Regions from separate parts of the Planomonospora algeriensis genome, predicted to be linked through region 2. Evidence: predicted binding sites of a transcription regulator. Region 2 holds the regulator's gene; the other holds the start of a gene.
What was found. The regulator HrcA, encoded in region 2, represses chaperone genes, less so after heat shock. The targets are predictions, from matches to a motif close to TTGGCACTCTCNNNNNGAGAGTGCCAA.
Positions count from the first base shown of each region.

Region 1: groL (chaperonin GroEL) is a predicted target of HrcA. The motif match lies at 2,920-2,946, and genes of this name have one in related genera.

Region 1 covers NZ_CDRNDK010000073.1:5,846-10,255, forward strand. The annotation lists gene ACWJ6R_RS10905 (HelD family protein) at 1-513, shown strand, start outside; gene ACWJ6R_RS10910 (GNAT family N-acetyltransferase) at 549-968, shown strand; gene groL (chaperonin GroEL) at 1,181-2,809, opposite strand; gene ACWJ6R_RS10920 (cold-shock protein) at 3,253-3,453, opposite strand; gene ACWJ6R_RS10925 (MoaD/ThiS family protein) at 3,791-4,066, opposite strand; partial or broken gene thrC (threonine synthase) at 4,090-4,410, opposite strand, start outside.
Region 2 covers NZ_CDRNDK010000001.1:21,522-25,931, forward strand. The annotation lists gene ACWJ6R_RS00085 (DUF4870 domain-containing protein) at 1-255, opposite strand, end outside; gene ACWJ6R_RS00090 (DUF3097 domain-containing protein) at 474-1,289, opposite strand; gene ACWJ6R_RS00095 (hypothetical protein) at 1,351-2,088, opposite strand; gene hrcA (heat-inducible transcriptional repressor HrcA) at 2,277-3,290, shown strand; gene dnaJ (molecular chaperone DnaJ) at 3,303-4,410, shown strand, end outside.

The DNA of each region.
Region 1 (4,410 bases), on a different contig from region 2:
GACGGCGCGGGCGGCGGAGGAGCGGTGACCGAGCTGACCCTCGGCTTCCGCGTCCCCCGCGAGGTCCTGGACTACGCCGCCCGCCTGCTGCCCTCCGTCGCCCCCGGCCTGGCCGCGCCCCGCTCGCTCCGTCCCGGAGCGGGCTCCCTGTCCGTACGGCCCGCGCCCGACCCGGCCGCGTCCCTGGCGGAGGCCGCCGCGCAGGCGCTCGCCCGGGAGGGATCGATCGGCGTCATCGTCGCCGACGCCTGGGTCTCCGCCGCCTCCGAGGCGCTGTCCCGGTTCGACCACCGTGTGCTGGCTCCCGACTCCGTCGAGGAGCACCGCCTCCTGGTCGTGCCCGCCGGCCTGGCCAAGGGCCTGGAGTACGACCACGTCATCGTGGTCGAGCCGGCCGACATCGTGGAGGCCGAACCCCGGGGCCTGGCCAGGCTGTACGTGGTGCTGACCCGCGCGGTCACGTCCCTGACGGTGCTGCACGCCAGGGATCTGCCGCCCCAGCTGACCGGCTGACCGGCGACCTCACCGGGGCTGGTAACTTCCCGGCCATGGACGTGACCATCCGGTACGGGCGGATCGAGGACGTGGAGGCGCTGCTGGCCTTCTGGCGCGTGGCCGCGGAGGGGACGGACCGGCACGACGACCCGGCCAAGGTCACGGCGCTCATCGAGCGCGACCCCGAGGCCGTGCTCATCGCCGAGGTGGACGGGGAGACGGCCGGCACGCTGATCGCGGGGTGGGACGGCTGGCGGGCCCATCTCTACCGGCTGGCGGTGGCTCCCGCCCGGCGGCGGCAGGGCGTCGGGAGCGCGCTGATCCGGGCGGCCGAGGAGCGCTTCGCGGCGTTCGGTGCCTTCCGGGCCGACGCGATGGTCCTGCACGACAACGAGCTCGCCCACCACGCCTGGAGCGCCGCCGGCTACGCACCCCAGCCGCAGTGGGCTCGCTGGGTCAAGCCTCTGACGTGACCTCGCCCGGGTCTCCGGCCCGTCCCCTGCCCTGCCCCGGTCCGCCCCCGGCGCGGGCCCGGTCCGCCCCTGGCGGATCGCGGGACGCGAGCCGGGCGCACGGGACTCAGACCGAGCCGTGCGGAACGCAAGCCGGGACGTGCGGGAAGGGGCGGGAAAAGGAAAGGGCCGGTCCCGTGCGGGACCGGCCTCTTCTTCGAGCAGGCGCCGGACTAGAAGTCCATGTCGCCGCCGCCCGGCATGCCGCCGGCCGGAGCGGGGTTCTTCTCGGGCTTCTCAGCGATGACGGCCTCGGTGGTGAGGAACAGCGCCGCGATGGACGCCGCGTTCTGCAGCGCGGAACGGGTCACCTTGGCCGGGTCGATGATGCCCGACTCGAACATGTTGACGTAGTCGCCGGTGGCGGCGTTCAGGCCCTCACCCGGGGTGAGGTTGCGCACCTTCTCCACCACGACGCCGCCCTCGAGGCCGGCGTTGACGGCGATCTGCTTCAGCGGCTCCTCGAGCGCCTTGCGGACGATCGCGGCGCCGGTGGCCTCGTCACCGAGCAGCTCGAGCTTGTCGAACGCCTTGGCGCCGGCCTGCAGCAGCGCCACGCCACCGCCGGGGACGATGCCCTCCTCGACGGCCGCCTTGGCGTTGCGCACGGCGTCCTCGATGCGGTGCTTGCGCTCCTTGAGCTCGACCTCGGTCGCCGCGCCGGCCTTGATGACGGCGACGCCGCCGGCCAGCTTGGCGAGGCGCTCCTGGAGCTTCTCGCGGTCGTAGTCGGAGTCGGTGTTCTCGATCTCGGCGCGGATCTGGTTGACCCGGCCGGCGATCTGCTCGGCGTCACCGGCACCGTCGACGATGGTGGTCTCGTCCTTGGTGATGATGACCTGGCGGGCGCGGCCGAGCTGCTCCAGCGCGGTGGACTCGAGCTTGAGGCCGAGGTCCTCGCTGATGACCTGGGCGCCGGTCAGGACGCCGATGTCGCCCAGCATCGCCTTGCGGCGGTCACCGAAGCCCGGGGCCTTGACGGCGACCGAGCGGAACAGGCCGCGGATCTTGTTGACGACCAGGGTGGCCAGGGCCTCGCCCTCGACGTCCTCGGCGATGATCAGCAGCGGCTTGCCGGCCTGCACGACCTTGTCGAGGACCGGGAGCAGGTCCTTGTTGGCGGAGACCTTGGAGTTGACGACGAGGATGTACGGGTCGTCGAGGACGGCCTCCATACGCTCCGGGTCGGTCACGAAGTAGGGCGAGATGTAACCCTTGTCGAAGCGCATGCCCTCGGTGAGCTCGAGCTCCAGGCCGAAGGTGTTGCTCTCCTCGACGGTGATGACGCCTTCCTTGCCGACCTTGTCCATCGCCTCGGCGATCATCTCGCCGATCTGCGGGTCGCCCGCGGAGATGGAGGCCGTGGAGGCGATCTGCGCCTTCGTCTCCACGTCCTTGGCCAGCTTGGAGAGCTCCTCCGAGACGCGCTCGACGGCGGCCTCGATGCCCTTCTTCAGGGCCATCGGGTTGGCGCCGGCGGCGACGTTGCGCAGGCCCTCGCGGACCAGCGCCTGGGCGAGCACGGTGGCGGTGGTGGTGCCGTCACCCGCGACGTCGTCGGTCTTCTTGGCGACTTCCTTGACGAGCTCGGCCCCGATCTTCTCCCACGGGTCCTCGAGCTCGATCTCCTTGGCGATGGAGACACCGTCGTTGGTGATCGTGGGGGCGCCCCACTTCTTCTCCAGAACGACGTTACGGCCCTTGGGGCCGAGGGTCACCTTCACGGCGTCCGCGAGCTGGTTCATACCACGCTCGAGACCGCGCCGGGCGTCCTCGTCAAACGCGATCATCTTGGCTGCCATACGGCTAGACCTCCCAAACACAGGGTGGCGTGCACCGGATCGAGCCGACGCCCGCGACGGCATGTGGACCCGCGACTCCGTTCGGCGGGTCCCATCGTCTCGATCCAGGGTTGGCACTCTCAAACAGAGAGTGCCAACGAACTGTTTAGCACTCTACCCTGTCGAGTGCAAGCTACGCCGCCCTGAGCTGGGCTCCGCCCAGGGCGAAGACGCCGGCCCGGGACCGGAGCCCAAGCGGACGGCCCCTCGCACCGGCACTCCGGCCGCCCGTCACGCGGGACGGCACCTCGGACGGACCCGACACCGGACGGGCCGGGCGCGGGAACGCGAAGGCCCGGCCCTCCGGAGCATCCGGCGGGCCGGGCCGACATGTGGGGGATCCGCGCGGACCGCACTGCCGCGGGAGTCCCGGCCGTCTCCGGCGAATCCGCCGGCCGACCGCCTCAGACGGTCCGGACGGCCTCCGCCTGCGGGCCCTTCTGCCCCTGAGTGATCTCGAACTCGACCCGCTGGCCTTGCTCGAGCGCACGATAGCCGTCCATCAGGATCGCGGAGTAATGGACGAAAACATCCTTACCACCGTCTACCGCGATGAAGCCGTAGCCCTTGTCCGCGTTGAACCATTTGACGGTGCCCTGCGCCACTTCCGACTCCTCTTACCGGCCTTGAAGACCACGCCCATTCCACTCGCGAAGCCTTCGATCTCCGCGGCGAAGCCCTCGCCCACATCGATCGTCCTCGACCATACCTGTGGGACACCGTAGGGCAACAGAGTCAATCCACTAATCATCCGTTTACTGGCACCTTTGGTGGGAGAACAAGCTTTTGCCCTGTACCGCTTGGTTCAATATTGCATTATTTCCTCACGCCTCAGATATGAACGGGCGCCACAAAGCACGACACCCGCACGCGGCCGGAGCGGCGTACGGGTGTCGTGGAGGCGCCAGAGGCGCCCGGAGCGGCCTGGACGGCCCGAGGGGATCAGCCCCCGGCGACCGCCGGGATGACGGAGACCTGGACCCCGGACGGCGTGGCGGTGTCGAGGTTGTCCGCGAAACGGACGTCCTCTTCTCCCACATAAACGTTGACAAAACGTCGGATCTTGCCCGTTTCATCGAGGATCCGGGCGCCGATGCCGGGGAAGTCCGCGTCGAGCTTCTCCAGAACCTCCCGCAGGGTCGCCCCCTCTCCGCTCACCTCGGCGGCGCCATTGGTGTACGTGCGAAGAATCGTCGGAATCCGCACAGAAACGCTCATAATCCAGTACCTTTCAGGAGTTCTCAGGCGAGGGCGGCACGGAATGCGTCAAGGGACGGCCGGATGACCGCGGCGGGCCGGGCGTGGTCGGCCACCGCGTCGAGGGTCTTGAGCCCCTCCCCGGTGTTGAGGACGACCGTCTCGGCGTCGGGGTCGAGCCTGCCCTCGGCGACCAGTTTGCGGAGCACGCCGACGGTGACGCCGCCCGCGGTCTCGGCGAAGACGCCCTCGGTCCGGGCCAGCAGCCTGATCGCGTCGACGATCTCGGCGTCCGTGACGTCCTCCACCGCGCCGCCGGTGCGCCGGGCGATGTCCAGGACGTACGGACCGTCGGCCGGGTTGCC
Region 2 (4,410 bases):
CAGGGTGAGCTGGAAGTTCAGCGCCTCGGCGGCCTGGTCCCGCACGTAGGGGGACTCGTCCCGCTTGACCAGGTACATCACCAGGGGGCCGAGGAATCCGGTGAGCAGGCCCAGCAGGTGGGAGACCATGGCCAGGGTGGTGTCGTCGGTGCCGGGACGCGGGCCGTACGACCCGTACTGCCCGTAGCGGCCGTACGGGTCGTACGGCCCGTACGGTTCGGGGGGAGCCGGGCGCGGGCCGGGCGTAGGGGTCATGGGAACCGTAAGGGCCGGGTGCCGCCTGGCCGTACGGGTCGTAGGGCGGGGGCTGGGGTCCGGGGTGGCCGCCGCCGTGGGCGCCGTGGCCGTACGGCGAGGCGGGAGGCGGCTGGTGGCCGTATCCCTCACCGGGCCGGGTGCGGTCGTCTCCTTCGGCCCCGTAGCGGGGCTCGCCGGGGTTCTCGCTCATGGACCCTCCTGGTGGGTCTTCGGGATCAGCCGGCCTCGTCGGGGGCCGTCACGAAGTCGATCAGCTCCTCGACCGGGCCGAGCAGCTCCGGCTCGAGGTCAGCATATGTCCCGACCGCCCCGAGGATCCGGCGCCAGGCGTCACCGGGTTCCAGGTTCCAGCCCAGGGCGGCGACGACGCCCTCCTTCCACGGCAGGCCGCGGGGCACGGACGGCCAGGCGGGGATGCCGAGCGCCGACGGCTTGACCGCTTGCCAGACGTCCACGAAGGGGTGGCCGACGACCAGCACGTGCGGGGAGGCGACCCGCTCGGCGATCCGGCTCTCCTTCGACCCGGCGACCAGGTGGTCGACGAGCACGCCCAGCCGGCGGCCCGGGCCGGGCGAGAACTCCTCGACGATCGCGGGCAGGTGGTCGACGCCCTCGAGGTACTCCACGACCACGCCCTCGACCCGCAGGTCGTGGCCCCAGACCCGCTCGACGAGCGCGGCGTCGTGCACGCCCTCGACGTAGATCCGGCTCTCCCGGGCGACGCGGGCGCGCAGCCCCTCCACCGCGATGGAGCCGGAGGCGCTGCGCCGGGGGGCCTTCGGAGCGGAGACGGGCCGCACCAGGGTGACGACCCGGCCCTCCAGCAGGAACGCGGCGGGCTCCAGCGGGAACACCCGCCGCCGCCCGAACCGGTCCTCCAGCGTGACGGCCTCCTTGTCGCAGGCGACCACCGCGCCGCAGAAGCCGCCCTCGGCGTCCTCCACGACGAGGTCGGGCTCCGCCGGGACCTGCGGGATCGTCCCCCTGCCCGGCCGCCGCCAGTCGCCCGCCAGCACGTCGCGCTCGTACATCGCCCCTCCTGCGTCCGTGTCGACGCATGGGACGCTAGCAGCGGACGGGGCGGGGCCGCGATCACCCGCGGTAGGGGCCGGTCGGTCCCCACACGGGGGCCGGGGCGGCCGCGAGCTTGCGGGCGCGGCTCCGCTTCACCAGCACCACGATGGTCACGACGATGGCGAGCAGGACGCCGAGGCCCGGGATCAGGAACAGGGCCACGACGCCGCCCACGAGGGCGTCGGCGGCCAGTTCGCGGCCCACGCCGAAGCGGGCCTGGCCCCCGTCCTCGACGGAGCAGGCGAGCTTGTACTCGCCCGCCTGGTCGACGCCGATCCGGAAGGCCAGCTCCCAGGGGATCCCGTCGCTGCCGGTGACGGTCGTCTGCACGAGCGAGTTCTCCAGCCGGCCCTGGGTCCCCTCCTGGAAACCGCACTGGAACTTGGTCCCCTGGGCCGCGGAGACGTAGAGGGCGGGGCTCTCGGCCGGGTCCAGCTCGACGGTGAAGACCTCGCCCGGTCCGTAGGAGGCCGGGGGCGCGGCGTCGTTGGCGAAGCTGAGGATGCCGCCGACGGAGATCGCGATGCCGGCGATCACGGAGACCACCGCGAGCAGCCAGGCGCCGACGATCCAGCCGACGCTCGGTCCCGCCTTCGCCTTCGGGGGCGGTGCCTGCGGGGCGCCGTAGCCGGGCGGGGCGTAGCCGTAGGAGGGGGCGCCGCCGTACGGCTGGGCGGCGGGGTGCTGCGCGGGGTTCTGGGGGGTGCCGGAAGGGGGGACGAAACCACCGGAGGGGTTTCCGAAATCGTGGGACATAAGACAAGTGTGGAGGTTGTCGCTTGTATCCGAATAGCAGTTGACTTGACGACCATGCGGACCCCGGTTGCGGACCGCGTCATCCCACCCTGCGGGCGGGAGCCGTACACTGGCACTCGGGAACACCGAGTGCCAGATCCGGTGTTCCCCGTTCGGGCGCGCAGGGTGCAGGCAGGGAGGTGAGCACGTTGGTCGATGACCGCAAGCTCGCGGTGCTTCGCGCCATCGTCGAGGACTTCGTGTCCACCAACGAACCGGTGGGCTCCAAGGCTCTGGTCGAGCGGCACAACCTGGGGGTGTCGCCCGCGACGATCCGCAACGACATGGCGGTGCTGGAGGAGCAGGGCTACATCGCCCAGCCGCACACCAGCGCCGGGCGGGTGCCCACGGACAAGGGCTACCGGCTGTTCGTCGACCGGCTCTCCCAGGTCAAGCCGCTGTCGGGGGCCGAGCGCCGGGCCATCGAGACGTTCCTGGCGGGCGCGGTGGACATCGACGACGTGGTGACGCGCACCGTGCGGCTGCTGGCGCAGCTCACCCGGCAGGTCGCCGTGGTGCAGTACCCGTCGCTGACCAGCTCCACGGTCCGGCACGTCGAACTGGTCCCGCTGAGCGAGCGCCGCCTGATGTTCGTGCTCATCACCAACACCGGCCGGGTCGAGCAGCGCGTGGTCGAACTGCCCGACGTGGTGGACGAGGGCCGGGTCGCGCACCTGCGCGCCGTGCTCAACGCCTGCCTGGACGGCTGCGGGCTCACCAGCGTCCCGGACAAGGTCGCCGACCTGCCCGAGCGGCTGCCGGCCGAGGACCGGCCGCTGGCGGCCACGGTCCTGTCGGTGCTCCTGGAGTCCCTGGTGGAGCGCCAGGAGGAGAAGATCGTCTTTGCGGGGGCCGCCAACCTCGCGGGGGCCGACTTCACCGTCGGCCTGCGCGACGTGCTGGAGGCGCTGGAGGAGCAGGTCGTGCTGATGCGCCTGCTCGGCGAGACCTCCGACCCGTCCACACTGACCGTGCGGATCGGTTCGGAGAACCCCTACACCGGACTGCAGGGGACGTCGATCGTCGCCGCCGGATACGGTTCGGGGGACAAGCAACTGGCCCGGCTCGGTGTGCTGGGACCGACACGAATGGACTACCCGGTCACGATGGGCGCGGTGCGCGCGGTGGCACGCTACGTCAGCCAGATCCTGGCTGCATCCTAAGAGGTCGACTAAGTGGCTAAGAGTGACTACTACGGCACCCTCGGGGTGCGCCGTGACGCCAGTGCGGAAGAGATCAAGAAGGCTTACCGCAGGCTGGCCCGTGAGCTGCACCCTGACGTGAACCCCGATCCCGCGACCCAGGAGCGGTTCAAGGAGATCACCCAGGCCTACGAGGTGCTGTCAGACCCGGGCAAACGGCAGATGTACGACCTGGGCGGCGACCCGTTCGGCGGGGCCGGCGGAGGCGCGGGTGCCGGCGGCTTCGGCGCGGGCTTCCCGTTCAGCGACATCATGGACGCCTTCTTCGGCACGGCCGCCGGGGGCGGCGGACGCGGCCCCCGCTCCCGGGCCCGCCGGGGGCGCAACGCCACCATCCGGGTCGAGCTCGACCTGAGCGAGTCGGCCTTCGGCACCACCCGCGAGCTGACCGTCGACACCGCCGTGCTCTGCGAGGTCTGCACCGGCTCCGGGGCCGCGGCCGGCACCCACCCCGACACCTGCGACATGTGCAACGGCCGGGGAGAGGTGTCCCAGGTCACCCGCTCCTTCCTGGGCCAGGTCATGACCTCCCGCCCCTGCCCCCAGTGCGGCGGGTTCGGCTCGATCATCCGCCACCCCTGCCAGGAGTGCTCCGGCGACGGCAGGGTCCGCACCCGGCGCACCATCAAGGTCCGCATCCCGGCCGGAGTGGAGGACGGCACCCACATCCAGCTCGCCGGCGAGGGCGAGATCGGTCCCGGCGGCGGCCCGCCCGGCGACCTGTTCCTGGAGATCGTCGAGCGCCCGCACGAGATCTTCGAACGGCGCGGCGACGACCTGCACTGCACCGTGCAGATCCCGATGACGGCGGCCGCGCTCGGCACGATCCTGACCGTGGAGACCCTCGACGGCGCCGAGGAGATCGACGTGCGGCCCGGGACCCAGTCCGGGCAGACCATCTCCCTGTACGGCAGGGGCGTCCAGCGCCTCAACGAGACCGGCCGCGGCGACCTGCTGATCCACGTGAACGTGGAGACGCCGTCCCGCCTCGACCCGGCCCAGGAGGAACTGCTGAAGGAACTGGCCCGGCTCCGCGGCGAGGAGCGGCCCCCCGGCAAGTTCGCCCCCGGCCAGCAGGGCT